DNA from 3 places in the Streptomyces sp. NPDC018029 genome. Region 1 is predicted to be linked to each of the others. Evidence: riboswitches for the same ligand, from Rfam matches in the RefSeq annotation. Region 1 holds a riboswitch; each other region holds the start of a gene.
The links. A riboswitch is a leader RNA that binds a small molecule or an ion and turns the genes downstream of it on or off. The one in region 1 is predicted to bind cyclic di-AMP.
Positions count from the first base shown of each region.

Region 2: another riboswitch for cyclic di-AMP. It lies ahead of ACH4D5_RS12895 (M23 family metallopeptidase); the one in region 1 lies ahead of ACH4D5_RS09570 (NlpC/P60 family protein).
Region 3: another riboswitch for cyclic di-AMP. It lies ahead of ACH4D5_RS18730 (transglycosylase family protein); the one in region 1 lies ahead of ACH4D5_RS09570 (NlpC/P60 family protein).

Region 1 is NZ_JBIRFV010000003.1:199,298-209,522, reverse strand. It holds gene ACH4D5_RS09580 (peptidoglycan DD-metalloendopeptidase family protein) at 1-170, shown strand, start outside; gene pcrA (DNA helicase PcrA) at 206-2,683, opposite strand; cyclic di-AMP (ydaO/yuaA leader) riboswitch at 2,938-3,094, shown strand; gene ACH4D5_RS09570 (NlpC/P60 family protein) at 3,102-4,340, shown strand; gene ACH4D5_RS09565 (hypothetical protein) at 4,435-4,788, opposite strand; gene ACH4D5_RS09560 (NlpC/P60 family protein) at 5,135-6,184, shown strand; gene ACH4D5_RS09555 (LuxR C-terminal-related transcriptional regulator) at 6,212-6,943, opposite strand; gene ACH4D5_RS09550 (PspC domain-containing protein) at 6,940-8,229, opposite strand; gene ACH4D5_RS09545 (PspC domain-containing protein) at 8,414-9,775, shown strand; gene ACH4D5_RS09540 (hypothetical protein) at 9,762-10,004, shown strand; gene ACH4D5_RS09535 (class I SAM-dependent methyltransferase) at 10,136-10,225, opposite strand, start outside.
Region 2 is NZ_JBIRFV010000004.1:17,870-28,094, forward strand. It holds gene lhgO (L-2-hydroxyglutarate oxidase) at 1-642, shown strand, start outside; gene trmB (tRNA (guanosine(46)-N7)-methyltransferase TrmB) at 733-1,590, shown strand; gene ACH4D5_RS12885 (PrsW family intramembrane metalloprotease) at 1,647-2,996, shown strand; gene ACH4D5_RS12890 (aldo/keto reductase) at 3,007-3,951, opposite strand; gene ACH4D5_RS12895 (M23 family metallopeptidase) at 4,081-5,166, opposite strand; cyclic di-AMP (ydaO/yuaA leader) riboswitch at 5,178-5,325, opposite strand; gene ACH4D5_RS12900 (PP2C family protein-serine/threonine phosphatase) at 5,547-6,779, opposite strand; tRNA gene ACH4D5_RS12905 (tRNA-Met) at 6,892-6,965, opposite strand; gene ACH4D5_RS12910 (YceI family protein) at 7,170-7,715, shown strand; tRNA gene ACH4D5_RS12915 (tRNA-Lys) at 7,774-7,846, opposite strand; gene ACH4D5_RS12920 (LamG domain-containing protein) at 7,983-8,786, opposite strand; gene ACH4D5_RS12925 (DEAD/DEAH box helicase) at 8,865-10,225, opposite strand, start outside.
Region 3 is NZ_JBIRFV010000005.1:546,162-556,386, reverse strand. It holds gene ACH4D5_RS18760 (NAD(P)/FAD-dependent oxidoreductase) at 1-1,151, opposite strand, end outside; gene ACH4D5_RS18755 (exopolyphosphatase) at 1,495-2,436, opposite strand; gene ACH4D5_RS18750 (DUF501 domain-containing protein) at 2,433-2,984, opposite strand; gene ACH4D5_RS18745 (septum formation initiator family protein) at 3,028-3,507, opposite strand; gene eno (phosphopyruvate hydratase) at 3,619-4,899, opposite strand; partial or broken gene ACH4D5_RS18735 (LysM peptidoglycan-binding domain-containing protein) at 5,233-5,436, opposite strand; partial or broken gene ACH4D5_RS18730 (transglycosylase family protein) at 5,560-5,955, opposite strand; cyclic di-AMP (ydaO/yuaA leader) riboswitch at 5,960-6,111, opposite strand; gene ACH4D5_RS18725 (transglycosylase family protein) at 6,307-7,383, opposite strand; gene ACH4D5_RS18720 (cytochrome P450) at 7,503-8,834, opposite strand; gene ACH4D5_RS18715 (sel1 repeat family protein) at 8,899-10,225, opposite strand, start outside.

The DNA.
Region 1 (10,225 bases):
CCACGCACAAGATCTCCAGCGGTCCCGTGAAGGCGGGCGAGCCCATCGCCTTCTCCGGGAACTCCGGCAACTCCACAGGACCGCACCTGCACTTCGAGGTGCGGCCCGGCGGCGGCTCGGCGATCGACCCGCTGCCGTGGCTGCGCAGCCACGGCCTCGACCCGACGTAACCCCCGGGGTCACTCTCCGGCCGCCGCCCCAGGCGTCAGAGCTTTTCCACCGGCGCGTACCTCAGCAGCAGGCGCTTCGGCTTGGGCTCTCCGAAGTCCACCGTCGCCTCGGCGTTCGCACCCGTCCCCTTCACCCCGACCACGGTCCCGAGGCCGAACTGGTCGTGCGTGACCCGGTCGCCGACGGCGAGCGACACCACCGGCTTCTCCGACGCGCGGCGCGTGGCGAAGCCCTGCGCCCCGCCGGAACGCGAGCGCGAGGAGGACAGCGACGAGGCGATCCCCGCGGCGGGCCCGGACGACACGGGCGCACCCACCGAGCCGGTCCGCTTCCAGTCCAGGTGCGTGTCCGGGATCTCCTCGAGGAAACGCGACGGAGGGTTGTACGACGGCTGGCCCCAGGCGCTGCGCATCGAGGACCGCGTCAGATAGAGCCGCTCACGCGCGCGCGTGATGCCCACGTACGCGAGGCGGCGCTCCTCTTCCAGCTCCTTGACCTGCCCGAGGGCGCGCATGTGCGGGAAGACGCCGTCCTCCATGCCGGTCAGGAACACCACGGGGAATTCGAGGCCCTTGGCGGTGTGCAGGGTCATGAGCGTGATGACTCCGGAGCCGTCGTCCTCCTCGTCGGGGATCTGGTCGGAGTCGGCGACCAGGGCGACGCGCTCCAGGAAGTCGGAGAGCGTGCCGGCGGGGGCGGCCCCCTCCTCGCCCTCGGCAGCCGCGCTGTTGTCCTGCTCGAACTCCAGCGCCACGGCCGCGAGCTCCTGGAGGTTCTCGATGCGCGTCTCGTCCTGCGGGTCGGTCGAGGCCTGCAACTCGGCGAGGTAGCCGGTCCGTTCGAGGACGGCTTCCAGGACGACGGCCGGGCCCGCGCCGGACTCGACGATGGTCCGCAGCTCCTCCATGAGCGTGTTGAAACGCTTGACGGCGTTGGTGGAGCGGGCCGCCATTCCGTACGCCTCGTCGACGCGGCGCAGGGCCTGCGGGAAGGAGATCTTCTCGCGCTGCGAGAGCGCGTCGATCATGGCTTCGGCGCGGTCGCCGATGCCCCTCTTCGGTACGTTCAGAATGCGGCGCAGCGGGACCGCGTCCTCGGGGTTGGCGAGGACGCGCAGGTAGGCCAGCACATCGCGGACCTCCTTGCGCTCGTAGAAGCGGACGCCGCCGACGACCTTGTAGGGCAGGCCGACGCGGATGAAGATCTCTTCGAAGACACGGGACTGGGCGTTCGTCCGGTAGAAGATCGCGACGTCGCCGGCCTTGGCCTCGCCTGCGTCGGTGAGGCGGTCGATCTCGTCGGCGACGAACTGGGCCTCGTCGTGCTCGGTGTCGGCGACGTATCCCGTGATGCGGGCGCCCGCGCCCTGGTTGGTCCAGAGGTTCTTGGGGCGGCGGCTCTCGTTCCGCTCGATGACCGCGTTCGCGGCGGTGAGGATCGTCTGCGTGGAGCGGTAGTTCTGCTCCAGGAGGATCGTCGTCGCGTCGGTGTAGTCCTCCTCGAACTGGAGGATGTTGCGGATGGTGGCGCCGCGGAAGGCGTAGATCGACTGGTCCGCGTCACCCACGACGCACAGCTCGGCCGGGTCGTCCTCCTCGCCTCCGGAGGGGCCGACGAGCTCGCGCACCAGGGCGTACTGCGCGTGGTTGGTGTCCTGGTACTCGTCGACCATGACGTGCCGGAAGCGGCGCCTGTAGTGCTCGGCGACGTCCGGGAAGGCGCGCAGCAGGTGGACCGTCGTCATGATCAGGTCGTCGAAGTCCAGCGCGTTCGCCTCGCGGAGGCGTGACTGGTACATCGCGTAGGCCTGGGCGAGGGTCTTCTCGAAGCCGTCGGCGGCCTGTCCGGCGAAGTCCTCCTCGTCGATCAGCTCGTTCTTCAGGTTCGAGATCTTGGCGCTGAAGGACTTCGGCGGGAACTTCTTCGGGTCGAGATCCAGGTCGCGGCAGACCAGGGCCATGAGGCGCTTGGAGTCCGCGGCGTCGTAGATCGAGAAGGAGGAGGTGAAGCCCAGCTTCTTGTACTCGCGGCGCAGGATGCGGACGCAGGCGCTGTGGAAGGTGGAGACCCACATCGCGTTCGCCCGGGGGCCGACGAGCTGCTCGACGCGCTCCTTCATCTCGCCCGCGGCCTTGTTCGTGAAGGTGATCGCGAGGATCTGGCCCGGGTGCACGCCGCGCTCGGCGAGGAGGTACGCGATGCGGTGGGTCAGCACACGGGTCTTGCCGGAACCGGCGCCGGCCACGATGAGCAGGGGGGAGCCGGCGTGCACGACGGCCGCGCGCTGGTTCTCGTTCAGCCCGTCGAGGAGCGACGCCGGGTCGATGACCGGGCGCGGGGCGCCGTCGCGGTAGTGCGACTCCCGGGTCATGGGCGCGTCGAACTTCCCGTCGAACAAATCGTCCGGAATGGGCTCCGGAGCGCTGTCCTCGGGCGGCGGCGGGGGCGCTTCGTCCGCGGCCCGGGAGGGCTGCAGGTCCGCCAGGAAGCTGTCATCAAAGAGGCTGCTCATCGCTTCCCGAGTCTAGGCGGCCCCACTGACAACCCGCTGCGGTTCCGGACACACCCCGGCCCACCTACTGCGCGCCCGCACATGATCACGCTCCGCTACGCCTCGCGCCGCCTCAGCCGCGTCCGCGTCAAGGGCCTCGTAAAGTCACGAAAATGTATCGGGCATATCGAACATCAACCTTCACAGGGGCCTCACGGGTTGGCTAGCGTGCCCGGCGGGCCACTCGCCCTCCACCGGCGAACCCCGCCGGGAACGGGTGGCCTCCGCCGAGTCCGACGTGTTCGGAGCCGGGGACCCACCAGAACCTTGGGGTGAATCGGTCCCGTACGAAGTACGGGACTGTAGGGCAGCCTTCCGAACCACCCGCCCGAACCCGACAGCTAACCCGGTAGGCGGTCTACGGAAGGAGTCGCCTCCCTTGGCGTCGCACCGCAAGCCGCGGACCCGTTCAGCCGGCATACGCACGGCCCCCGCCCTCGGCATCACGACGGCGGCCCTCACCTCCGTCGCCCTCCTGGCACAGAGCGCGCAGGCGGCGCCCTCCGCGCCGGCGAAGCCCAGCCTCGAAGAGATCCAGAAGAAGGTCGACGAGCTCTACCAGCAGGCCGGCGTGGCCACCCAGAAGTACAACTCGGCCAAGGAGCGCACCGACAAGCAGCGCAAGAAGGTCGACCGCCTGCTCGACGACGTGGCCGAACGCACGGACGAGCTGAACGACGCACGCAAGGAGCTCGGCTCCTTCGCCGCAGCCCAGTACCGCACCGGCGCCGTCTCGGAGACGGCCACAATGATGCTCGCCGACGACCCGCAGGGCTACTTCGACCAGAACCACCTGGCGGACCGGCTGACCACGCGCCAGAAAAAGGCGGTCGACGACTACCAGGCGCAGCAGGCGTCGGCGACCGAGCAGCGCACGAAGGCCGCGAAGAGCCTCAAGACGCTGAGCGAGTCGCGGGACGACCTCAGGACGAGCAAGCGGACCGTCCAGAAGAAGCTGGGTGACGCGCGTGAGCTCCTCTCGAAGCTGACCGCCGAGGAGAAGGCGCGGCTCGCGGAGATCGAGCGGAAGAAGAAGCAGGAGGCCAAGCGCAAGGCCGAGAAGCTGGCCCGCGAACAGGCCGCGGAGGCGGAGCGCGAGCGGAAGGCCGAGGAGGCGGCGCAGCGGGAGAAGGAGCGGGGGGCCGACCAGGGCTCTGGTTCCGGCTCCGGCTCCGGTTCCGACGCGGGCTCGGGTTCGGGTTCGGACTCAGGCTCCGGCACCGGCACAGGCACCGGCTCCGGCTCCGGAAGCACCGACGGCAGCTACGCCACCAAGGCCGCGAAGGTCATCGATTTCGCGGAGGCCCAGATCGGCAAGCCGTACGTCTGGGGCGCCACCGGCCCCGACTCCTACGACTGCTCCGGACTCACGCAGGACGCCTGGAAGGCCGCGGGAATCTCCCTGCCGCGCACCACCTGGGACCAGGTGAAGGTCGGCACGACCGTGAAGACCTCCGACGCCAAGCCGGGTGACCTGGTGTTCTTCTACGACGACATCAGTCACGTGGGGATCTACATCGGCAACGGCAAGATGATCCACGCCCCGAAGCCGGGCGCGAACGTCCGCGTCGAGTCGATCTACTACATGCCGATCCACAGCGTGGTGCGCCCCGCATAAGGACGAAGCACGCTCTTGAGGCCGACACACCCTCACGCGCGCGTGGCCCGCATCCTCCCCGGATGCGGGCCACGCGCGCGTGAGGCGTGAAAACTCAGGTCCACAGCACCGCGATGAAGATGTTCGCCGTGGTCAGCAGGCCGACCGCACCGAACATGCCCTTGTCGACCTTCTCCTCGTCCCGCTTCACATAGACCAGCGCGAGGATCACGATCAGCAGGGCCAGCTTGATGCCGATCTTGACGTTGTTGACCGTGTTGTCGTCCGCCTGGTTGAGGCCCACCAGGACCACACCAGTGACGAGCATGATCAACGCGCCGTGCAGCATGCCGGGGCTGAAGCGCGCGGTGCCCTGGCTCATCTGCTTCATCTGGGTCAGGAAGCCGCCCAGGAGCGAGGCGATGCCGATGATGTGCAGGCCGACGAAGAGATGGATGAGTAGGTCCATGAGGCCGGAGCCTAGCCGGGCCTCGGGCCGGGCGTGGCAGGCGCCCCCATAGCACCACACTCCGGCCGGGCAAGCCGGAAACGAGCCATCGGTCACGGCCGCGCACCAAGCAGCCGCCGTCCCGCGAACGGCACGGTCGTTGTCGGTCACTGTCCGCCCACTTCCGCCAGTTGCGCGCACTCCCTCACCAACCCGTGACGGTCGGGTTTAGCGTCCTCCACCAGGTGACCGGCTCCCCAACCGCCGTCCGAACCCGGGACGGCTGTCGGTCGCCACCGCCGAGAAAACCGGCGGCGGCCCGTCCCCCTGTGCGGGCCGCCGCCGGACACGTAAGGAGCCCCACTTCGTGGCAGCGCACCGCAAGCCCAGACAGCGCTCGCTCAGCGGCAGCACGGCCCGCACCGCCGCAACCCTCGCCCTCGCCGGAGCCGCGTCGGCGACCGCCCTGGACGGCACGGGGCACGCGGACCCCCGGCTCGGCCCCGCCGAGGTGAAGTCCAAGGTCGACGCGCTCTACCGCGAGGCGGAGACAGCCACCGAGAAGTACAACGGCGCGAAGGAGAAGGCCGAGAAGGCCGAGAAAGCGCTCCGCGAGCTGCGCGACACGGCGGCCCGCAAGACGGAGAAGCTCAACACCGCCCGCAACAGCCTCGGTTCGTACGCCGCCGCGCAGTACCGCGCAGGCGGAATCGACCCCTCCGTGCAGCTCGCGCTCTCCTCCGACCCGGAACAGTTCCTGGACCGCGCGGCACGCGCCGACCGGGCCGGCAGCCGCCAGGCCCTCGCCGTCCGCGATGTGCGGAAGCAGCTCCGGGAGATGGACCGGCTGCGCGGCGCGGCCGACGACCGGCTGACCGCCCTCCGCGCACGCCAGGCGGAGCTGGACAAGCACAAGAAGACGATCACCAGGAAGCTCGGCGAGGCGAAGCGGCTGCTGTCCCGGCTCACCGCTGAGCAGCGCGCGGAGCTCGCCGGCCGGGAAGAGGACGACCGCGCCTCCCGCTCGGACACCCGTGACGCCTCCCTGGGCGCCGCCAAGGCCCCCAACGCCCGCGCCGCGACCGCCGTCTCCTACGCGTACAAGGCGATCGGCAGCCCCTACGTCTGGGGCGCCACCGGCCCGAACGCGTTCGACTGCTCGGGGCTCACCCAGGCCGCGTACCGCTCGGCGGGTGTCGCGCTGCCCCGCACCACGTACGCCCAGATCGACTCGGGCAAGCGCGTCTCCCGCTCCGAACTACGCCCCGGCGACCTGGTGTTCTTCTACTCCGGCATCAGCCACGTCGGCCTCTACGTCGGCAACGGCCAGATGATCCACGCCCCGAATCCGAGCGCCCCGGTGCGGCTCGCACCCATCGACCAGATGCCGTTCGCAGGAGCCACGCGCGTGGCGTGAGCCGACTCCCCGCGCGCCTTCGTCCGGTCAGACCAGCCGCCGCGCCGTCGCCCACCGGGTCAGCTCATGGCGGTTGGACAGCTGCAGCTTCCGCAGGACGGCCGAGACGTGCGACTCGACGGTCTTCACGGAGATGTAGAGCTGCTTGGCGATCTCCTTGTACGCGTACCCGCGGGCGATGAGGCGCAGGACCTCCCGCTCGCGCTGTGTGAGGCGGTCCAGGTCCTCGTCGATCGGGGGCGCGTCCGTCGAGGCGAAGGCGTCCAGGACGAACCCGGCGAGGCGCGGCGAGAACACCGCGTCCCCGTCCTGCACCCGGAAGATGGAGTCCACCAGGTCGGTGCCGGTGATGGTCTTGGTGACATACCCGCGGGCACCGCCCCGGATGACACCGATGACGTCCTCAGCGGCGTCGGAGACCGACAGCGCGAGGAAGCGCACCGGGCTCTCCGCGTCGGCCATCAACGGCGAGCAGCGGCGCAGGACTTCCAAGCCACCGCCGCCCGGCAGGTGCACGTCCAGCAGGACGACCTCCGGCCGGGTGGCCGTGATGACCGTGACCGCCTGGTCGACGTCGGCGGCCTCGCCGACGACCTCGACGCCGGTGATGTCGGTCCGGCCGATCTCCGCCTGCACTCCCGTACGGAACATCCGGTGGTCGTCGACCAGGACGACTCGCACGCGACGCCCGCCCGCACCGCCGCCCTCGTCCGTCCCGGTCGGCTCCGTGGGCTCGCTCGCCCCGGTCGCGTCGCTCATGTCGTCGCCGTCCTCTCCATCTCCAGCTCGACTTCCGTGCCGCCGCCGGGCACCGCGCGCAGCCGCGCCGTGCCGCCGTTGCGCTGCATGCGGCCGATGATCGATTCTCGTACGCCCATGCGGTCGTCCGGCACGGAATCCAGATCGAAGCCCGGACCGCGGTCCCGGACGGACACGAACACCGTCTCCTCCTCGACTTCGGCGAAGACCTGCACCGCGCCGCCCTCGCCACCGTACTTGGCGGCGTTGACCATCGCTTCCCTCGCGGCCTGCATCTGTGCGGTCAGCGGCTCGTCGAGCGGGCAGTCGCCCACTATGACGACCTCGATGGGGACGCCGTGCTTGTCCTCGACCTCGGCGGCGCTGCGGCGGACCGCCTCGGCGAGGGTGTCGGGCTCCTCGTCCTCGTCCTTGCCGCTGCCCTCGGGGTTGTAGAGCCAGGCCCGCAGCTCCCGCTCCTGGGCGCGGGCGAGCCGGCGGACCTCGCCGGCGCTCTCCGCGTTGCGCTGGATCAGGGTGAGGGTGTGCAGCACGGAGTCGTGGACATGGGCGGCGACCTCGGCTCTCTCCTGGGCGCGGATGCGCATCAGCCGCTCCTCGGAGAGGTCCTGCATCATGCGGACGAGATAGGGGCCGGCGAGCAGCGCGATGCCGACGAGCACGGCGAGCGAGGCCTGCAGCACGGCGCCGAGATGCGCGGCGGAGCCCTGCAGCACGAAGATGCCGGAGACGCCGGCGCCGACCAGGAGCACGCCGGCCGCCGACCGGGCGATGGTGAGGGTGCGCCTGCGACGGCCGACGGCCATCCAGCGCGCCCGGCGGGCGTTGTCGGCCTGCCGCCAGACCAGGGCGACACCGGCGGCGACGAGCAGGGTCGGGACGACATAGGCCTTGGTCGAGCCGTCCAGGTCCACATTGCCGACGAAGACCATGGCGACGACGACCATCGCGAGGAGCGCGACGAGCTGCCCCTTGTCGGGCTTGCGGGCCACGAGTCTTCGGCGGCCGTCCGGCGCGGTCTCGGAGGTGACGGCCGCGGGCGGCCGCTCGGAGTCGACGCCGCCCACACCGAGCGGGACGAAGAACCAGAACGCCGCATAGAGCAGCGCGCCCAGGCCGTCCGCGGTGAACAGGCCGACGAAGACCAGCCGGACCCAGATCACGGGCAGCCCGAGGTGTCCGGCCAGGCCGCGCGCGACGCCACCGAGCCACCGGCCGTCACCGCTGCGATAGAGCTTGCGCAGCGGTCGGACGTCCTCGATGGGCGGGGCAGCGGCTTCCGGCATGTCATCGATCCTCACACGCGGGCTCGGGTACGAGCATCAGGGTCGACCCCCGAGACTTCCCTGATCTCGGCCCCTGCCCCGCCCCTGTCAGGGGCGGGACCCGAGGCGTCTCAGGGGCGATATCAGGGTTCGGCCAGGGTCGTCCCGACTGCCGCGGCAGGCCTGCGGCAGTCACCATGGACGCATGAGAGATCAGCAGCCCGCCGAGACGGAGACCGAGGCCGCCGTGCGCGATGCCCTGCGCACCGCGCACGGCGAGCCGGACGGTCCCGCGGGCGGTCACGCGCCGGGCCTGCCCGCGGAGGAGCGGACCTTCCGCCGCGACCGTCGGCAGAAGAAGCTCGGCGGCGTGTGCGCCGGGCTCGGTCGGCACTGCGACATGGATCCGGTGATCTTCCGCATCGGCCTCGCCGTCCTGGCCATAACCAGCGGCCTCGGCCTGGTCTTCTACGGCTTCGCCTGGCTCTTCGTGCCGTACGAGGACGAGGAGGAGAACGAGGCGCGCAGGCTCCTCTCCGGCCGGGTCGACGGCCAGGCGCTGACCGCGGTGCTCTTCGCCCTGGTCGGCTGCGGCGTCTTCCTCACCCTGTTGAACAACGGTGGGGCGCTCACCTTCGCCGCCGTCCTGACCCTGCTCCTCGCGGGCGCGGGGTACTGGTCGCAGCAGCGCGACACCCTCGACACCGATCCGGCGGCGCAGGCGGCGGCGGACGCCCCGCCCGAGGCGAAGGCACCGCCCGTCGCCGGAGGCCCTTCCTGGTGGCGCGACCCGATAGTCAAGGACGGGACGTACGACGGGATCTCGGGGTACTTCTGGGGTCCGGAAGGCATCGACATCGGCTATCAGCCGACGGGCCACCGCGGTATGCCCCGCAAGGAGACAGCTGCGGCCGACCCGGCGCCGCAGCCCAGCGGGCCCCGCTGGATCGGCGGCTCGGTGTTCCTCCTCGCCCTGCTCGCCGGCGGCCTCGGCACCGGCCTGACCTGGGAGGACCAACCGCTCGGCACGACGTTGCAGACCGGTCTCACGTGCGCGCTGGCGGTGTTCGGCCTCGGTATCGCGGTCAGCGCCTTCCTCGGGCGCACCGGCGCGGGATCGATCGTGCTGGCGGTGCTCACCGCAGGGCTCCTCGCGGCATCGGCTGCCCTGCCGAAGAACATCACGACGCACTACACCCGCACGGACTGGATACCCACGGCCGTGGCGGACGTCCGGCCGCAGTACGAGGTGGGGCTCGGCAGAGGCACGCTAGATCTGAGCAGGATCGACGTAGGCAAGGGGAAGACGCTCGAGACCGGCGCCGAGGTCGGTGCGGGCGACCTCCGGGTGATCGTGCCGAAGGACGCCACCGTGCGGCTCGACGCGGAAGTGGGCGTCGGCGACATCGTGTTGCCGGACGACAAGGGCAAGGACCTGGACATCGCTCCGGGTCGGGAGAAGAAGGTGACGCTGGAGCCGCCTGCGGGCAGCAAGGACGGCGGCACGATAGATCTGCGCCTCGAAGTCGGCGTCGGACAAGCGAAGGTGATCCGTGCTACGTCATGAATTCCACCCCGGAAAGCTGGTGGCAGGCCTCTTCCTGCTGTTGGTCGCCGTCGTGTACGCGGGCGACGCGGGCGGTGCCTGGGACGCGCCCTGGTTCGTCGCGCTGCCGCTCGTGATGGCCGGTCTGCTCCTCGCGGGCGTGACGGCGGCGATCCACGGGATACGTCCGAGGGGAGCGGCCCGCCCGGTCGGCCGCTCCCGGGGCGCGAAGGGCCAGCGGCAGGACTAGGGCCTGTCCGGGGAGGGGATGCCTTCACGGCTCGGCTCAACGCGGCTCCGCTCGGCTCCGCTCGGCTCGGCTCCGCTCGGCTCCGCTCGGCTCAGCTCCGCTCGGCTCGGCTCGGCTCGGCTCGGCGGAACCTACGGTTTGTGGGTCACCCAGAGCAGTTCCGCCGGCCAGCGGTGTGCCCAGTCGGGTGGGTCGGTCTCGTTGTAGCCGTTGGGTGTTCC
Region 2 (10,225 bases), on a different contig from region 1:
GCCGACGGCTCCGTCGTCCGCGGCAAGGTCCTGGTCAACTGCGGAGGGCTGCACTGCGACGAGATCGCGCGGCTCACCGGTGACGACCCGGCCATGCGGATTGTTCCGTTCCGCGGGGAGTACTTCGAGCTGGCCCGGCCCGAGCTGGTGCGCGGCCTCGTCTATCCCGTGCCCGACCCGGCCTTCCCCTTCCTCGGCGTCCACCTCACCCGAGGCATCGACGGCGGCGTCCACGTGGGGCCGAACGCGGTCCCCGCGCTCGCCCGCGAGGGGTACGACTGGTCGGTCGTCCGCCCCCGCGAGCTCGCCGGGACCCTCGGCTGGCCCGGCTCCTGGCACCTCGCCCGCCGCCACTGGCGGTACGGGGCGGGTGAGCTGCGCCGCTCCGCCTCCAAGTCCGCGTTCACCGACGCGGTGCGCAGGCTGCTGCCCGCGGTCCGCCCCGCCGACCTGGTCCCGGCCCCCGCGGGCGTCCGCGCCCAGGCGGTCCTGCGGGACGGCACACTGGTCGACGACTTCCTGATCCGCGAGGGCCCCCGCACGGTCCACGTCCTGAACGCCCCCTCACCGGCCGCGACGGCATCCCTCCCCGTAGGCAGAGAGGTCGCCCGCCGGGCACTGGGGGTGCTGAGGGGCGAGTGAGGCCCCGGGGACCCGGCACGCCTGATCGCCGCTCCCTGCCCCTCCCGGGGCACACCCCCACCCCCGCCCGCCCCGTAAAATTGCCGCACTGTGTCTGACTCTTCCCGTATCCCTGATGCCTCCGGCGGTCCCGGCAGCTCCGATGTCTCCCGGGCCGGTGGCCGGGCGCAGGCCGCGCCGCGGTTTCCCGGCGGGCCCTCGCCCGATCCCGCGGGCTCGCACCACGAGCGGCGGATCCGCAGCTTCCAGCCCCGCCGCAGCCGGGTGACCACCAGCCAGGAGGACGCGCTGCGCCGGCTCTGGCCCAAGTGGGGCCTGGACATCGACGGGCTGCGCACGCTGGACCTCGCCGAGCTCTTCGGGGACGGCGGGACACCGTCCGACAAGCCCGTCGTCCTGGAGATCGGCTTCGGCATGGGCGAGGCCACCGCCCAGATGGCCGCCGCCGACCCGGACACCGGCATCCTCGCCGTCGACGTGCACACGCCAGGACAGGGCAACCTCCTCGCCCTCGCCGAGCGCAACGGCCTGACCAACGTCCGCGTGGCCAACGGCGACGCGATCATCCTGCTCCGCGAGATGCTGGCGCCCGCCTCGCTCGACGGCCTCCGCGTCTACTTCCCGGACCCCTGGCCCAAGGCCCGCCACCACAAGCGCCGCCTGATCCAGCCGGAGTTCCTGACGCTGGCCGCGCCCTCCCTCAAGCCCGGCGCGCTGCTGCACTGCGCGACGGACTGGGAGCCGTACGCCGAGCAGATGCTGGAGGTGCTCACCGCGCACCCCGACTTCGAGAACACCCAGCCCGACGGCGGCTACGCGCCACGCCCCGACTTCCGCCCCCGCACCCGCTTCGAGGGCCAGGGCCTGGACAAGGGGCACGTCGTCCACGACCTGCTCTTCCGCCGAGTCGCCCCGCCGCAGAGCCGAGTCGCCCCGCCCCAGGACTGAGACCCAGGACCGAGGCACCGTCGCGGCCGCCCGCCACCCTCGTTAGGGTCGACGACGTGGCCACCAGTCCTCCGTATCCGATACCCCCCGAGGCGCCCGCCCCGGGGGCGCTGTCCCGCGTCCGCTGGTGGCAGCGGCGCGCGATACGTGTGGCCGCGCTCGTCACCCTGCTCGCCCTCTCCGGCCTGGTGATCCTGGCCCTGGTCAGGGAGCAGACCGGCACCGAGGGCTTCCTGGTCGGGCTCGGCCTCGCGACCGTGCCCGTGCCGCTGCTCGTCGCCGCGTTCCGCTGGCTGGACCGGGTGGCGCCGGGCCCCTGGCGGAACCTCCTCTTCTCCTTCTCCTGGGGCGCCTGCGCGGCCGCGCTCATAGCGATCGTCGCGAACAGCTTCGCGATCCGCTGGATAGCAACCGCCACCGCCGACCCCAGCAGCGCCGACACCCTCGGCGCCACCGTCATCGCCCCGATCGTCGAGGAGAGCGCCAAGGCGGCGGCCGTCCTGCTCGTCTTCCTCTTCCGCAGACGCGACTTCACCGGCATCGTCGACGGCATCGTCATAGCCGGGGTGACCGCGACCGGGTTCGCGTTCACCGAGAACATCCTCTATCTGGGCAACGCCTTCGTCACCGACCAGCTGAGCCGCGAGAGCGGCCTCGCGTCGGTGACGGCCGCGACCTTCTTCGTACGCGTCGTCATGTCCCCGTTCGCGCACCCGCTGTTCACGGTCCTGACCGGCATCGGCTTCGGCATCGCCGCGCTCTCGGCCGAGCACCGGCACCTGCGCCGCGTGCTGCTCCCGCTCATCGGGCTGCTGCTCGCGATGGGTGTGCACGCGCTGTGGAACGGCTCGGCGGTCTTCGGGCAGTACGGCTTCTTCGCCGTGTACGCCCTCTTCATGCTCCCGGCGTTCGGCCTGCTGACCTGGCTGGCGATCTGGACCCGGCAGCGCGAACTGCGCATGATCCGCGCCGAGCTGCCCGTGTACGCGGCGGCGGGCTGGCTCACGCCGCCCGAGCCGTACGCGCTCGGCTCGATGCGCGCCCGCTCGGTGGCCCGCGACTACGCCTCGTACACCTGGGGAAAGGCCGCGGCCCGCACGGTCGCGGAGTACCAGATGTACGCGACGTCGCTCGCGTTCCTGCGCCACCGGGGCCGCCTCGGGCGGGCCGGTGCCGACTTCGTCGTACGCGAGCGGGAGCTCCTCGAAAAGCTCTGGGAGCGCCGCGAACCGTCCCGCCCCGCGCTGGCGTACGCGGCCGGGGCGACGGCGCCGGCCCTGCCCCCGATGCCGTACACGCCCTACCAGCCGTACCAGCCGTACGGCCACACCCCGCCCCCGTACGGGCAGCCGCAGCCCCACCCGGCGTACGGCTACCCGGCGCACAACCCCTACCGCAACATCTGACCGCCGGACGTCAGGCGGACGCCGCGGTCAGCGCCGCGACCTCCGCCTCCGTCAACTCCAGGTCGCCGACCGCGAGCAGGGCGGGCAACTGCTCCACCGTGCGCGCGGAGGCGATCGGCGCCGCCACGGTGGGCTGTGCCGCGAGCCAGGCGAGCGCCACCGTCGCGACCTGGGCGCCCCGCGCCCCGGCGATCTCGTCGAGCGCGGCGAGGACACGGTCGCCCCGCTCGCTCCCCACGTACTCCTCGACCCGGCCGCTCCGCGCGCTCTCCACCTGGGCGCCCTTGCGGTACTTGCCGGTCAGGAAGCCGGACGCGAGCGCGTAGTAGGGGACGGCGGCGAGACCGGAGCGGGAGGCGACCTCCTGGAGCGGGCCCTCGTAGGTGTCGCGGGAGACGAGGTTGTAGTGCGGCTGGAGCGCGACGTACCGCGCGAGGCCCTCGCGGTCGGAGAGGTCGAGCGACTCCTGGAGCCGCTCGGGGGTGATGTTGGAGGCCGCGATCGCCCGCACCTTGCCGGCCCGCACCAGTTCGTCGAGCACGCCGATGATCTCCTCGACGGGGAGCGACGGGTCGTCGTAGTGGGTGTAGTAGAGGTCGATGTAATCGGTGCCGAGACGGCGCAGGGAGGCGTCGACCGCGCCCTTGACGGTGGTCGCGGAGAGGCCCTTGTACTCGGGGTGCGCGCCGGCCTTCGTGGCGATGACGACGTCGGAGCGGTTGCCGCGCTCGGTCAGCCACTCGCCGATGAGGGTCTCGGACTCGCCGCCCCGGTTGCCCTCCGCCCAGGCCGAGTAGACGTCGGCGGTGTCGATGAAGTTGCCGCCGGCCGCGGTGTAGGCGTCGAGGACGGCGAAGGACGCCGTCCGGTCGGCGGTCCAGCCGAAGACGTTGCCGCCGAGGGCGAGCGGGAAGACCTCGAGGTCGGAAGAGCCAAGCGGGCGTAGAGAAGTCATATGTCCCTCAACACCGGCGGCGGAAACGGAATTCCGTTCGGCCGGACCGGCAGCCCTGGCGTCGGGGGGTTGTCGCCAGGACCGCCGGAGTCTCTCAGAAGGGGGTGGGGGCTGCGTCCCGGGGTCGGGTCAGGGGTTCAGGCCCTTGCTCTGCAGCCAGCCGAGGGGGTCGATCCCGGAGCCGCCGGGCGTGTGGACCTCCAGGTGGAGGTGGGGCCCGGTGACGTTGCCCGTCGCGCCGACGCGGCCGATGACGTCGCCCGTGCTGACCTTCTGGCCCGCGCTGACGTTGAGCGACGACTGGTGGCAGTACCAGATCTCCGTGCCGTCCTCCAGTTCGAGCACGGTGCGGTAGCCGTACGCGCCCGCCCAGCCGGCCTCCTTGACGGTGCCGGTGTGCACCGCCTTGAGCGGGGTACCGGTGGGGGCAGCGAAGTCCAGACCCGTGTGGTGCCCGGAGGACCACATGGAACCGGCGTCACCGAAGTGCGACGTGAGGGTGTACGAGGAGGTGGGGATGGCGTAGCTCTTGGCGAGCTTGGCGCGGCGCTCGGCCTCGGCCTTCGCCTTCCGGGCCTCCTCTTCCTTCTTCTTCTTGGCCGCGGCCTTGGCGTCCGCCGCCTTCTCGGCCGCCTTCTGCTGTTCGGCGGCCTCTTCGGCGGCCTTCTTGACGGCGGCCTCCTCTGCCGCGGTCCGCACGGCGGTGTCCGCCTGCTCCTGCTGGTTCTCGGCCTGCTGCATGATGCGGGCGCGCAGCGCCTCGCCCGCGTCGGTGGTGCCCTGCTCGGCGTCGGCGGTGCTGACACCGGCGGCGGTGAGCGGAGCGGCGGCCGCGGCCGTGGTGGTCTCCGGCGAGTCCTCGGACATCAGGGACCCGACGCCCGGCAGGGACTCGGCCGCCGGCAGCGAGTCGGCGACGGCGCCCACGCCCGGCAGGTCGGGCAGGGATATGGAGACCGGCGGCTTGCCGTCCTGGGCGGTGGCGATGCCGCCGGCGCCGACGGCGGCGATGACGCCCACGCCGAGCACGGTGGAGCTGCGGGCGAGCCCGCCGCCGCCCTTCTTGTGCACGCGGTGCCTGCCGCGGACGGGGCGGATGGACTCCTCGGTGGGGTTCCACTCCTCGAAGGTGTCGAGGGGGCCCTCGTCGTACGAGCCGAAGTCGTCGTCATTCGGCACGTACACGGCTCGGGGGGCAGGCCGGTTGGACGCCACTGGGGCGCGCTCCTTTCCTTCCTTCTCGCCTACCGGGTTAGCTGACGGGTTCGGAGCAGGAAGGTCTCCTACGAACACCTGGCACGGAGGCACAGCTGCCCGATTCACCCCAAGTTGGTGGTTCCCCGGCTCCCTTGCGGGATTAGGCGCGTGCGCGCGGAGCCGCCTCTAGTGACGGCTGGGACGACCGCGCTGCGTTATCGAACGTTAATAGACAGGGGGTCCGTATTCCAAGCCGTTCCGGTTGATCGTTAACGCTGATCGCGTGTACGTACCGGGACACGAGGGTGCGGACCGGGGCGAGTTGACCCCCGGCCTTCAAACACCAGAGCTTCACATTTCCTTGACAGAGTGTCAGTTGTTATGCGGAGGGGTGTACTTCAGTCACCGGCGGTGACCTCCGGATCGCCGGCGGCGGGCCGCCGCACCGCGAGCAGCGCCATGTCGTCCGTCATGGCGCCCCCGGTGTGCCGCCGCACCTCCCCCGCCAGGGCGGCGAGCAGCGCGTGCGGGCCGCCCCGGCCCGGGAAGATCCGCCCGCCGAGCCGCGCCGCGGGATCGTAGAACTCCCCCGCCGCGTCCCGCGCCTCCGACAGGCCGTCCGTGTAGAAGAGCAGCGTCGCGCCGGGCGGGAACTCCGACTCGTCCGCCCGGTCCGGCCAGACCCCCAGGTCCCCCATGCCGAGCGGCAGCGCGGGCTCGCTCGCCGACATGACGCACAGCCGCCCGTCGCCGCGCAGCAGCAACGGCGGTGGGTGCCCGCGGTTGATCAGGCGTACGGAGCCCTCGCCGTGCCGGATCTCCGCGAGGACGGCGGTGGTGAACCCCTCGAACGCGTCCAACCCGTCGCGCCGGGTGCCCTCACGCGCCAGCGCCCGCTCCAGGCGCTGCGCCACCGCCTCCAGGGTGGCCTCCTGCTCGGCGGCCTCCCGGAAGGCGCCGATGACGACGGCGACCGCCGCGACCGCGCCCATGCCCTTGCCGCGTACGTCGCCGACGATGAGCCGCACGCCGTGCGGGGTGTCCTGCACGGCGTACAGATCGCCCCCGATGAACGCGTCGGCCTGCGCGGCCTCGTACCGTGCCGCGATGTCGAGCCCGCCGATGCGCGGGTCCGGCGCGGGCAGCACGGCGCGCTGGGTGGCCTCGGAGATGGAGCGGGCGATGGCGAGCCGGTCGTTGCCGCGGCGCACGACACGGTTGATCACGATCGCGAGGGCGGCGACGGTCGCCACGGTGACCACTTCGGTGACGGCCTCGACGTGGCTGCTGACGCGGTTGCCGTAGTGCAGGAAGTAGTGCAGGAAGAGGACGGCGCCCGTGGCCGCCGCGCCGGTCAGGACGGTGCTGAGCAGCGAGTAGAAGGGAGCGGCGATCAGCGGGGCCGCCGTGAAGAGCGGGGCGGCGGTGAACTCCGGCGGGGTCGACACGTCGTAGGCGACACCGACGATGAGCAGCAGGAGGGGCAGGACCCGCACGAAGGCGCGCTCGGTACCGGTGGCACCCCTGGCCTCCCTGGCCCCTCTGACCCCCCTGGCCCCTCTGCCGTCGGGTACTCCTCGCTGCCCCACCGCTTGTCTCCCGCCGACTCCGCGCCCATGACCGCGCTCCACCCAGGGTTCCCGCAGCGGGAGGAGGGTGCGACCTGGTGTGGGCCGAGCGGGTTACGGGCCCGGAAAACACCTGAGGCCGGGAAGCTGATGCTTCCCGGCCTCAGGCCTTCAGTAGCGGGGACAGGATTTGAACCTGCGACCTCTGGGTTATGAGCCCAGCGAGCTACCGAGCTGCTCCACCCCGCGTCGGTAAACCCAACAGTACGCCATCCGGAGGGGTGCGTCGAACCACTTGACTCAGGGTGGTCCTGCGCTCGAGCAGCCCGGAGGGGCACCGACCCCGGCGGTATGTTCGAGCCTCCACGGTCGATCCACGCTCCACGACGCCTTCTCCAGTGACCGGTTGCACCGAACGCTTACTGCCTCTTTCCCACCGGGAGTGACCAAGCAATGTCAACCATCACCAAGCTCAGCGAGCTGAGCGGCGAGTACGTCCTCGACACCGCCCGCACCCGCATCGGCTTCGTCGCCCGGCACTCGGTCGGACCCCAGGTCCGTGGGCACTTCGAGGAGTTCGAGGGCAGTGCGCAGCTCGACGGCGACGATCCCTCGAAGTCCGCCATCCGGCTCACGATCCGGTCGAAAAGCCTGCAGAGCCACAACAAGTTCCGCGACGACCCGGTGCGCGCCAAGTTCCTGGACGCGGAGAACCACCCCGTCATCACCTTCGCGTCCACCGAGGTGGAGCAGATAGACGGAACCACCTTCAAGGTGACCGGCGACCTGACCCTGCGCGGCACGACCAGGCCGCTCACCCTGACCGTCGAGACGACCGGCGGCGAGAACGACGCACAGGGCGACCTGCGCGTCGGCTTCAAGGGCAGCGTCCTGATCAACCGCAAGGACTGGGGCGCGACCGCGAACGCCGCGGACGTACTCTTCGTCAGCCCGAAGGTGACGGTCGAATTCGAAATCGCGGCACTCCGCCGCCCCTGACCCCCCGCAACACACCGAAAGCCCAGCTCGGAGACGACTCCGAACTGGGCTTTCTCTGTAGACCGTGTGGGACTCGAACCCACAACCAATGGATTAAAAGTCCACTGCTCTGCCAATTGAGCTAACGGTCCTCGTCGGTGCACCCCCGAGCATAGCGGGAGGGGGCCCGTCATCCGATCGGGTATCGCCGTCGAGGACCGGTGCTGTTGCGGAACGGGAGGTTCCGCGGGGCTGTGGAAGCCTTCCGCGGCAGCCTCCCGCCGCGTGTCAGATCGACACGCCCAGCCTCACCACATCCTGCTCGCTGAGCACTCCCGCGTAGGCGTGCACGTCGTCCACGGCCCCGTGCAGGTACTCGCTCCGGCCGTCCGCCGTCGTGGCCCGGCCGACCTGCAGCCCGGCCTCGGCCCGCCACGCGTGGTGGAACGGCGCACGGGCCATCGGTGTGCCGTCGACGTACAGCAGCACCTCGTCGGCCCCGTCGTCGTACACCACCGCCAGGTGGTGCGGGTCACCCGGCGAGGCCCAGCTGTTGTCCGCCTTGAGCGTCGTCGTCTCCGCTCCCGCCCGGTCCTCGTGAGCCAGGGTCAGCTCCCATATCTGCCGCTGCGGCGTGTACCTCAGGGTGGCGAGGTCGTTGTGCTCGCCCGGCAGGGACAGGACCGTCATCGTCCGGTCCGCAGCGGCCGGGTCGATCCGCACATGTGCGGCCAGCGAGAAACTGTCGCCGGTGTCCACGACCGGGGCGCCGGTCGCGGCGAAGTCGCCGTCGCCGTCCAGGAGGAGCTCCCCCTCGCCCACCATCGCCGGGTCCCCCGGACCGCACTCGGGGTCCATGGCCGGGTCACAGGACTGGTCGTCGCGGCGGATCTTCGCATCACCGCCCAGCTTCAACGGCTGTCCGCCGCCCTCCTCGGGGCTCGCTCCCCCGGACGCCTCGTCGAGCTGCCAGCGCCCCGCACGCACGGCCGCGCGCTCCGCGAGGTCCGCCGCTTCCGCCGGGACGACGACCCGGTTCCACGCGCGTACGTCGGCGATCCGGCCGGCCCAGTTCCCGCCCTGCCCGGACACGCCGAAGGGCCCGCACGACGCGTACGTCGTGCGGGCCCTTCGGTTCAGACGGACCTGATTACAGGTGCTGACTGACGATCAGCCGTTGCGCTTCCAGCGCGGCTTGTCGTCGCGGCGGCCGAACGAACCCGTGCCGGAGCCGGAGCGGTCGTCGCGGCGGTTGTACGACGGGCGGTCGTGGCCGCCGGAGCGGAAGCCGCCCGAGCCGCCGGCGGGGCGGTCGTCGCGACGGTCGCGGTTGAACGGACGGTCGCTGCCGCGGTGGCCGCCGGCCGGACGGTCGTCACGGCGGAAGCCGCCGCCACGGTTGTCGTCACGACGGTCGCGGTTGAAGCCACCGCCACGGTTGTCGTCACGACGGTCGCGGTTGAAGCCGCCAGCGCGGTTGTCGTCGCGGCGCTCGAACGAACGGCCACCACGGTCGCCACCGGACGGACGGTCGTCGCGACGGAAGCCGCCACCACGGTTGTCATCGCGGCGGTCGCGGTTGAAGCCGCCGCCACGGTTGTCGTCGCGGCGCTCGAACGAACGGCCACCACGGTCGCCACCGGACGGACGGTCGTCGCGACGGAAGCCGCCACCACGGTTGTCATCACGACGGTCGCGGTTGAAGCCGCCACCGCGGTTGTCGTCACGACGGTCACGGTTGAAGCCACCGCTGCGGTTGTCGCGGCGCTCGTAGTTGCCGCGCTCGTCACGCTGCGGACGGCGGTCGTACGAGGAGGAACGCTCCTCGCGGACCGGGCGCTCGGAGGCGACGGGCTGCTCGGGGACCGACACGGCGGCCTCCACGACGGCCTCGGCGGCGGCAGCGGCCTCGGCGATCGCCGTCTCCGGGTCCTCGCCGCGCTCGCGGGCGGCACGCGCGGTGAGGCGGTCGGCCTCCTCGCGCAGCTCGGCGGCGCGGCGCGTGGCGCGCTCCAGCTCCTTGGTGAGCTCCTTGACCTCACGCTCGGCCTGGGTCGCGGCGTTGCCCGCGGAGTCGGCCTGCACCTCGGTCATGGAGCGGGCGCCGGTGATCTCGGCGACCTCCGGGTCGAAGGTGCCGCCGCCGTTGATGATGTGGCGCGTGGCGTCGACGCCCGCGTCCTCCATCAGGCGGAAGATCTGGCGGCGCTGGTGCGGGAGCGAGAGGGAGACGACCGTGCCGCTGCGGCCGGCGCGGGCCGTACGGCCCGAGCGGTGCAGGTAGTCCTTGTGGTCACCGGCCGGGTCCACGTTCAGGACCAGGTCGATGCCGTCGACGTGGATGCCGCGGGCGGCGACGTCGGTGGCTACGAGGGCGTTGACGTAGCCCTTCTTGAAGTCCTCCAGGACGCGCGTACGAGCGCCCTGCGTCATGCCGCCGTGCAGCGCGTCGGCCTTCACACCGGAGTCGCAGAGCTGCTCGGCGATGCGGTCGGCGCCCAGCTGGGTGCGGACGAAGATGATCGTGCGGC
Region 3 (10,225 bases), on a different contig from region 1:
TTGATCTTCATCTTGCCCATGACGATCATCGCGACGCCCTTGTGCAGGCCGAGACCGGCGACCGCACCCTTGTTGGCGTGGCTGTACTCCTTCTGCGGGAAGCCCCGCATGCCGGAGATCACGTTGTCGCCGAGGACCTTCGCCTGCCGCAGCGCGTGCTGGGCGTTCGGCGGGCACCAGGCGTTCTCGTTGCCGGCCTTGCGGCCGACGACGTCCGGCACCTGGGCGTTGTCGCCCGCGGCCCAGATGTAGTCCGTGCCCTGCACCTGGAGCGTCGTCTGGGTGTCCACGTGGCCGCGCGGGCCGAGCGGCAGACCGAAGCGGGACAGCGCCGGGTTCGGCTTGACGCCCGCGGTCCACACGATCGTGTTCGAGTCGACCTCGAGGCCGTTGTTCAGGACGACGTGGCCGTCCACGCAGGAGTCCATGCCGGTCTTCAGGTAGACCTCGACACCGCGGCCCTCGAGGTGCTCCTTGCCGTACTGGCCGAGCTTCGGGCCGACCTCGGGGAGGATCTTGTCCGCGACGTCGACGAGCACGAAGCGCATGTCCTCGCGCTTCACGTTCTTGTAGTACTTGGCCGCGTCGCGGGCCATGTCCTCGACCTCGCCGATGGTCTCCGCGCCCGCGAAGCCACCGCCGACGAAGACGAAGGTCAGCGCCTTGCGGCGGACCTCCTCGTCGGTCGTGGAGTCAGCCTTGTCCAGCTGCTCCAGGACGTGGTTGCGCAGGCCGATGGCCTCCTCGATGCCCTTCATGCCGATGCCCTGCTCGGCGAGGCCGGGGATCGGGAAGGTGCGGGAGACCGCGCCCATCGCGATGACCAGGTAGTCGAAAGGCAGCTCGTAGGCCTCGCCGACGAGCGGCGCGATCGTGGCGACCTTGCGGTCCTGGTCGATGGTGGTGACCCGACCGGTGAGGACTTCCGCCCTCGGCAGTACGCGTCGCAGCGGTACGACGACGTGCCGCGGCGAGATGCTGCCGGCGGCGGCTTCGGGGAGGAAGGGCTGGTAGGTCATGTACGACCGGGGGTCGACGACCGTGACGGTCGCCTCTCCGAAGCGCATCTTCTTGAGAATGCGCCGAGCTGCGTACAGGCCTACGTACCCACCGCCTACTACGAGGATCCTGGGACGCTCCGTGGTGCTCATGCCATCGAGTATCCACCCGCCCGGCGGGGGTCGCTCGTGCGCCCCTTCACAAGCATGCCAAGGGCCTCTGCTACACTTCGCCGCCCACGTGACCGAGGTCATGGTGCCGGTGGGGAACCACGATGCCACACGAGTCGTTGTGCACCCCTTGTGAGCTGCACTCCGAGGCCCCGCCCGGCCCGAACCGGAGCCCGGCGCCACACTCCGGTGACCCGCACGAAACATCCCGGCCACGGGCGCGGCCCTTCGAAAAGCCCCCTTTAGGCGGCCCGACACCGTCGAACCTCGCCCATCAGGGCCTTTTTCCTTGTGAAGAACTTCACGAACTTTCTCGCGAGCGGGTTCAGGCGAGAGACCAGCCGATGCCGTCGAGGATGTCGTGCTCGCTCACCACGACCTCGCGCGCGCCCACCCTGTCCATGATCGCCAGCAGCACCAGGGCGCCCGCCGCGATGACATCGACGCGGCCCGGGTGCATCACCGGGATCGCGGCGCGCTCGTCGTGCGTGGCGTGCGTGAGGCGGTCCACGATGGCGCTCACCTGCTCGTACGGGATGCGGGCGTGGTGGATCGCCCGCCAGTCGTACGTGTCGAGGCCGAGCGCGATCGCGGCGACCGTGGTCACCGAACCCGCGAGGCCGACCAGCGTGCGGGCCTCCTTGAGCGGCACCGTGCGCTCGGCCAGGTCGAGGGCGGCCTCGATGTCGGCGCGGATCGCGTCGAGCTGCTCGGCCGTGGGCGGGTCGGTGACGACCCCGTCGCGTACGAGATGACGCTCGGTCATGCGGACGCAGCCGACGTCGACGGAGCGGGCCGCCCGCACGTGGTCCGTGCCGACCACGAACTCCGTGGAGCCGCCGCCGATGTCCACCACCAGGTAGGGCGCGGCGACGTCGTCGCGGCCCGTCAGCTCCTTGGTGGCGCCGGTGAAGGAGAACTCGGCCTCCTGGTCGCCGGAGATGACCTCGGGCTCGACGCCCAGGATGTCCAGGACGCCCTGGACGAACGCGTCGCGGTTCTCGGCGTCGCGGGACGCCGAGGTGGCGACGAAGCGGACGCGCTCGGCGCCGTGCTCCTTGATGACGGCGGCGTACTCGCGGCAGGCCGCGAAGGTGCGCTCCAGCGCCTCGGGGGCGAGGCGCCCCGTCCTGTCGACGCCCTGGCCGAGCCGGACGATCGTCATCCGCCGGTCCAGGTCGACCAGTTCGCCCGTGGCCGGGTCGGCGTCCGCCACCAGGAGGCGGATCGAGTTCGTGCCGCAGTCGATGGCGGCGACGCGGGTCACTCGGCGTCCCCGGCGGCAGCGGCATCGGCGTCCGTGCACGGCGTGACGCACGGACCCTTCGCCCACCACTCCGGGAGCATCGCGATGGCCTCGTCGCCCAGCGGGTTCACACCGGGGCCGGCGGCCAGCGAGTGACCGACCAGGACGTGCAGGCACTTCACGCGGTCCGGCATGCCGCCCGCGCTCGGGAAGCCCTCAAGGACCTCGATGGCGTCACGGCGCGCGATGTAGTCCTCGTGGGCGGCGCGGTACTGCTTCGCCAGCTCCTCGTCCGTCGTGAGCCGCTCCGACATCTCCTTCATGACGCCGTTGGCCTCCAGCGTGCCGATCGCGGAGGCGGCCCGCGGGCACGTCAGGTAGTACGTCGTCGGGAAGGGCGTCCCGTCCGGGAGGCGCGGCGCCGTCTCGACGACGTCCGGCTGTCCGCAGGGGCAGCGGTGCGCGATGGCCCGCAGGCCGCGCGGCGGTCGGCCGAGCTGCTGCTTGAAGGCCTCGACGTCGGCGTCGGTGGGCTCGGTGCGCGGGGTGCTCGGCGGGGGCGTTTCCATGCCTGTCTTTCGTGTCGGTACGGGTCGGGTACGGATCGGGGAGTCAGTCGTCGGGGCGGTCGGCCTTGTCGACGCCGTCCCAGACGTTCGAGTACCAGGGGCGCGCTGCCGCCCCCTGGTCCGTGCGGCGGCTCTGCGCCGCCGCCGGGTCGATCACCGTGAAGCCGGTCTCGCCCGGCATCACGTAGTGCAGGCGATCTCGGATGCGCTGCTCCGCGTACGCGTCGTCCTGCCAGCGGGCCTTCTCGTCGCGGAGCTTCTCGACGTCCGCGCGGTGCTCGGCCTGCTGTCTGCGCAGGTCGTCGATCTCGGCGCGCTGCGAGACGTACTGCCGCATCGGGTACGCGAGCGCGACGACCAACGAGCAGAGCACGAGCGCGAGAAGGGCGGCCCGGCCGGTGAGCCGGGAGCGGCGGGCCTGGCGCTTGGTCTGGGAGCGGTAGACGCGCTCCGCGGTCTGCTCGCCGAGCAGCCGCAGACGGGTCGCGGTGGAGAACCGGTCCTTGGTCCCGGCCTTGGCCATGGTTCCGCCTCCCCGGCGCAGCGCCTGCACGTACGTACGTCCCCGCACACGGTACGGGACCATGTGCGGGGACGTAGGTAACCCGGCGTCACTGCCAGGCTTAGTGCGTGATCAGCCCTTGAAGCGCGGGAACGCGCTGCGACCGGCGTAGACCGCCGCGTCGTCGAGGATCTCCTCGATGCGCAGGAGCTGGTTGTACTTGGCGACGCGCTCGGAGCGGGCCGGGGCGCCGGTCTTGATCTGGCCGCAGTTGGTGGCGACGGCGAGGTCGGCGATGGTGACGTCCTCGGTCTCGCCGGAGCGGTGGGACATCATGCACTTGAAGCCGCTGCGCTGGGCCATCTCGACGGCGTCCAGGGTCTCGGTCAGCGAACCGATCTGGTTGACCTTGACGAGCAGGGCGTTGGCCGAGTTCTCCTCGATGCCGCGGGCCAGGCGCTCCGGGTTGGTGACGAACAGGTCGTCGCCGACGAGCTGCACCTTGTCGCCGAGCTTCTCGGTGATGGCGTTCCAGCCGGCCCAGTCGTCCTCGAACAGCGGGTCCTCGATGGAGACGAGCGGGTACGAGGCGACGAGCTCCTCGTAGTACTCGGTCATCTCGGCGGCCGAGCGCTCCTTGCCCTCGAACTGGTACTTGCCGTCCTTGTAGAACTCGGACGCGGCGACGTCGAGGGCGAGCGCGATCTGCTCGCCGGGGACGTAGCCGGCCTGCTTGATGGCCTCGAGGATGAGGTCGAGGGCGGCGCGGTTGGAGTCCAGGTTCGGGGCGAAGCCGCCCTCGTCGCCGAGGCCGGTGGAGAGGCCCTTGTCCTTCAGGACCTTCTTCAGCGTGTGGTAGACCTCGGTGCCCCAGCGCAGGGCCTCGGAGAAGGACTCCGCGCCGATCGGGGCGATCATGAATTCCTGGATGTCGACGTTCGAGTCGGCGTGCGACCCGCCGTTCAGGATGTTCATCATCGGGACGGGCAGCAGGTGCGCGTTCGGACCGCCGAGGTAGCGGAAGAGCGGCAGGTCGCTGGCCTCGGAGGCGGCGTGCGCGACGGCGAGCGAGACGCCGAGGATGGCGTTGGCGCCGAGGGAGCCCTTGTTGTCGGTGGCGTCCAGGTCGAACATCGCCTGGTCGATCAGGCGCTGCTCGGTGGCGTCGTAGCCGACGAGCTCCGGGCCGATCTGCTCGATGACGGCGAGGACGGCCTTCTCGACACCCTTGCCCTGGTAACGGTTGGGGTCACCGTCACGGAGTTCGATGGCCTCGAAGGCACCGGTGGAGGCACCGGACGGAACGGCGGCACGACCGGTGCTGCCGTCGTCGAGGCCGACCTCGACCTCGACCGTGGGGTTGCCTCGGGAGTCCAGGATTTCCCGGGCTACGACGACGTCGATGGACGGCACGAGCATCTCCTTCTGGGAGTGTGACGCGTAAACACGATTACGCCGGGCCGCTTCGGCCCTGCGTCTCCTGAGCCTAACCGGCTCCGGGCCTTCGGCCAGCCGACCGCCCGTCCCCTGGGACGGCACAAGGCCCATATGGCGCGGAAACAGGGCGTAAGGCCATGTTCTCTACTCGCTAGTAGCGAACAAGAGGGGCCGGAGGCGGCGGGGGGAACGGGTGCGGACATGCCCCCGCCCCGGTGCGTACGGGGGATACGCGCACCGGGGCGGGGAGCCCGTGGGGACGGGGGGTACGGCCGTGCGTCCGCCGAGGCACGGCCGTGACCGGCCGGGTCAGCTCAGGTGGAGCTGCTGGCCCGGGTAGATGAAGTCGGCGTCGTCGATGATGTCGCCGTTGAGCTTGTAGACCTTCTGCCAGCCGCCCTTGACGTCGTGCGCCTGGGCGATCTTGGACAGGGTGTCGCCCGTCTTGACCTTGTACTCGCCGTCGCCCTTCTCGACCTTCTTGCCGGTCGGGGTCTCGACGGTCTTCTTGGTCTCGGTCTGCGGCGTCGGCTGCGGCTTGGGCGCGGCCTGCTTCGGCGCGGCCTGCTGCTGCGGAGCGGCCTGCTGCTGCGTCTGCTGCGGCTGCGGCTTGCTCTGCTGCTGCGGGGCCTGCTGCTGCGAGCCGCCGCCGTTGTACGCGGCGCCCGAGAGGCCGACGCCACAGCTCGGCCAGGCGCCCTTGCCCTGGCCGGCGAGGACCTTCTCGGCGATCTCGATCTGCTGGGCCTTGGAGGCCTTGTCGGCGGTCGGCGCGTACTTCGTGCCGCCGTACGCGGCCCAGGTGGACGGCGAGAACTGGAGGCCGCCCTGGTAGCCGTTGCCGGTGTTGATGGACCAGTTGCCGCCGGACTCGCACTGGGCGACGGCGTCCCACTCCTGACCGGTGGCGGCGTTGGCCGAGCCGGCCGCCATCAGCGGGGCGGCGACGGCGGCGCCGGTCACGCCGACGAGCGTGGCGACACGAGTGGCCTTGGACGGGCGACGGTGCTTGCCCTTGCCGGAAAGCAGCATGAGTTCATCCCCTACACCGACGCCTGCGAGGTGAGCTGTCGGGTTCGGGCCGATGTGGTTGCCCGGCCGCACTCTCGCGAGTGCGGCTTCACCCCTAGCCGCATGACACGGCACTTACCTTGGGTCCCCCGCTCCTGCCCACGGCGCTCTTGAGCGACGACTGTTCCCGTCCGGCCGTTGGCAGGATTCGGCGTACCGACCGGCGGGGCTCACCAGTGGCGAGCGGTCACGACCGTAGACACGCTCCCCACCGAATTTCAAAGACGATCAGGGCTTCTGAGACCCATCTCTCACTCGCGCCAAACCGGACAACACCGGCCAAGTCCCCCGCAGACGCATCGTCAAATCCCGTTACTTTTCGCCCACATCGAGGCTCTGACCGGGGAGGATGAGATCCGGGTCGCCTCCGACGGTCTTCTTGTTCTCGCTGTAGAGCTCGTGCCATCCGCCGTCGACCCCGAAGTCGTCCGCGATGACCGAGAGGTTGTCCCCGGAGCGGACGGTGTACGTCCCGTCGGCGAGCTTCTCGGAGCGGTCGGCGCCGCGCGAGGCGTGCCGTCCGGGGCGGTCGCCGGCGCTGTCGCTCTCGTCCGCGCGGTCGCCGCGGTGGCGGCCGGAGGAGGAGCCGTTGGGGTCGGTGGCGTCGTCGGCCGGGTCGGTCGACTTCTCGGGCGTGGGTGAAGTGGTGTCCTTCTGGCCGGACTTGCCGGAGTCGCCCTTGCCGACGGCGTCTTCGGCGCCGCCCTTGCCGCCCTTGCCGTCCTTGCCGTCCTTTTCGCCGGACTCGTCGTGATTCTTCTCTCGCGAACCGTCGCCGGAGGCGGGCGTGTCGCTCGCGTCGTCGGAGGGCCGCTCCGAGTCGTCGGAGTCCGTGGCCTCGCCGGAAGACTTGTCCGTCCCCTTCTCGGGGGCCTTGGAGCCCTTGGAACCCTCGGGCTCCTTGGCGTCCTTGGAATCCTTGGAACCCTCGGGGTCCTTGGAGTCGGCCGAACCCGTCGAGTCGGAGGGCGTCGGGGTGACGGGCCCGCCCGGGTCGACGTCGGCCGCGGCACCGCCCTTGCTGAGCCCGGCGATCGGGGCACAGCTCGGCCAGGCCGCGGTGCCCTTGTCGCGGAGGATCTTCTCGGCGACGGCGATCTGCTGCGAGCGGCTGGCCTGGTCGGGGCTGGTCGCGTAGTCGAGGCCGCCGTACGCCTCCCACGTCTCCTGCGAGAGCTGGAGGCCTCCGTAGTAGCCGTTGCCGGGGTTGGCGCTCCACGCGCCGCCGCTCTCGCACTCGGCGAGCTTCTCCCACGTGGTGGTCTCGGCGGCGCTCGCGCTGGTGGCGCCGAGCAGCGGGATGGCGATGGCTGATCCGGTGACACCTGCCGCGACGATGAGGGCCGGGGCCTGGCGGGGGCGTCGGTGACGACCATTGCCGGAGAGCATGCGGGTGCCTTTCAGGAGACTGCAGCGACGACTTGGGCGCCTGGGGCGCTCAAGTCGTCGTGAACGTAGCCGCAGTCGAACGCTTGTCACAAGTCGATGCAGCAGAGATCACGTGAACATCACAGTCCTGACGGCTCGTCAGTGGGGTGTACGCCGGGCACCGTTTTCTGTGCGGTTGTGAACTCCACGGGCAGCGTGCGCAGTCCTCGCATGATCAGCCCGCCACGCCACCGCAAATCCGCGGGATCCGCCGCCAGTTGCAGGTCGGGAAGGCGTCGCAGCAGGGTCGCGAGGGCGGTGCGGCCCTCCAGGCGGGCGAGCGGGGCGCCGAGGCAGTAGTGGATGCCGTGCCCGTATCCGAGGTGCTGATTGTCACGGCGGGAGAGGTCGAGGGTGTCGGGGTCGTCGAACCGGGCGGGGTCGCGGTCGGCGGCGGCGAGCACGACGAGGACGGGGTCGCCCGCCGCGATGTCCTGTCCGCCGATGCTGAGCGCCTCGGTCGCGAACCGCCAGGTGGCGAGCTCGACGGGCCCGTCGTAGCGCAGCAGTTCCTCGATGCCGGTCTCCAGGAGGCCGGTGTCGCCGTCGTCCAGCGCCCTCTGCAGCCGCTCGCGCTGCTCGGGGTGGGTGAGGAGGGCGTACACGCCGTTGCCGATGAGGTTGACGGTGGTCTCGAAGCCGGCGAAGAGGAGGATGAAGGCCATCGCGGCGGCCTCGTTCTCGGTGAGGTGCTCGCCGTGGTCGGAGGCCTTGATGAGGCCGGAGATGAGGTCGTCGCCCGGTTCGAGGCGCTTGCGGTGGATGAGCTCGGCGAGGTAGCCCCGCATCTTCTTGACGGACCGGGCGACACCGCCCCTGGGCCCGCCCCCGTGCCGGATCATCATGCCCGCCCAGTCGCGGAAGTCGTCCTGGTCCTCGCGGGGGACGCCGAGCAGGTCGCAGATGGCGTAGATGGGGAGAGGGAAGGCGAACTCGTGGATGAGGTCGGCGCTGCCCTCGTGGGCGAACCGGTCGATGAGCTGGTCCGTCAGCTCCTGCACCCGGGGCGCGAACTCGGCGACGCGGCGCGGCGTGAACGCCTTCGCGACGAGGCGGCGCAGCCGGGTGTGGTCCGGCGGGTCGATGTTGAGCAGATGCGTCATCAGCTCGGCCTTGCGCTCGCCCGGGATGCCGGTCTTCCCCTTGGCGTGGGCGGGCTCGGCGTGGTGGGCCGGGTTCTTGCTGAGCCGCTGATCGGCAAGGGCCTGCCGTGCATCGGCATACCGGGTGACCAGCCAGGCCTCGACCCCACTGGGAAGCCGCTGCTTGCTCACGGGCTCGTGCTCGCGCAGCCAGGCGTACGCGGGATAGGGGTCGGTGGCGAACTCCCAGCTGAAGAGTTCGGGCTGCGGGGTCGCCCCGGGCGCGGGGGTGGCTCCTGCGGGGCAGGTCGCGGGCGGCTGGTCGTGCATGCGGCGACCGTATCCCTAGGGGGAGCCGGGGCTCTTCCTCGGCCGGGGGTGCGGGTGGCGGGCGTTAGTCGAGGTGGGGGTCCGGGGAGTGGATGGAGAGGGGGCCTGTGGGGCGGAGGGGGCCCTTCAGGCGACGGGTCGCTGAGGCGTCGCCCTCGGATTGGGCGATGCGGAAGTAGTGGACCGCCAGGTGCTGGTGGACCTGGCCGAGCAGGGCGGCCGCCCCGGTCTCGCCCGCCTTCGCGGCGGCCGTGAGATAGGGGAGCGCTTCCTCGTACGCGACCCGGGTCGCGAGGAGGTGGCCGAGGCGGCCGGCCGCGCGGGAGTGCCCGCGGTCGGCGGCCTTACGGAACCAGTCCTCGGCGGCCGCCGTGTCCCCCTCGTCCCCCGCCAGCAGGCCGAGCCATGACATGGCGTCCGCGTCCCCGTTCGCGGCGCGGGGCATGAGAGTCAGCCGGAAGGCGGTCACCAGACCGCGCAGCTCGGCAGGTTCATGCGGCTCCAGTTCCTCGTACGCGCGGACCCACACGCCGTCCGGCACCGGCTCCGTCAGCTCGGAGCGGGCCGCGTCGGCGATCAGCGAGCCGTACGCCCGCCAGGTGCCGGGCCACTCCCCCGGTACGAGCAGGCCCGTCACGCCGTGCCGGGGCGCGGTGGCCCAGGCGAGCGCCTCCTCGAACGTCTCCTCGGACGTCGCCCCGGTCCCGAGGGGGCCTTCCAGGTCGTACTCCTCCTGGACCTTCCTCAGCAGTTTCGGCGTGACGCCCCGGGTCAGCCCGCACCGCGCCAGGTCGATCGCCGCGCGCACCAGGAGGTGGCCGAGCAGCCGCGTGCCCGCGCGGCGCGCCCTGCGCCACTCCTCCCACAGGTCCGGACCGAGGGCGAGGAACTCCGTGATGCCGAGGTCCCCGCGCCAGCGGACGGCGTCCGTCAGGCGCGGGTCGTCGGCCGTCGCGAGCCGCGCCAGCTCCGCCTCGCTCCACTCGGTGGGCACCTCGACGGTCTGCGCGACGCTCAGGACGCGGGCGGCCGGATGGTGTCCGAAGCGGTGTCTGTCGTACGCCTCGTCCCGCATCGTCGCCAGGACGAGGACGCGGTCGTGGGTGAGCCTGGCGAGGACGCCGGGGGTGCCGGGCTCCGCGAGGTGGCCGTCCAGGTCGTCCAGCCACACCACGTGGGTGCCCGTGGCCTCCCGGCCCCGGAGCTGGTCCGGGAGGTCGCGAAGGTTCGCTCCGCCGCTCGCGACGAAGACCCGGGTGTCCTCCGCCACGCTCGCCCGCAGGGCCGCCCACGCCGTCGAGGTCTTTCCGGAGAGGGGGCCGCCCGTGACGATGACGAGGCCGCCGTAGTGCGCGGCCTGCTTCAGGAGGACGGTCAGCTCGTCGTCGCAG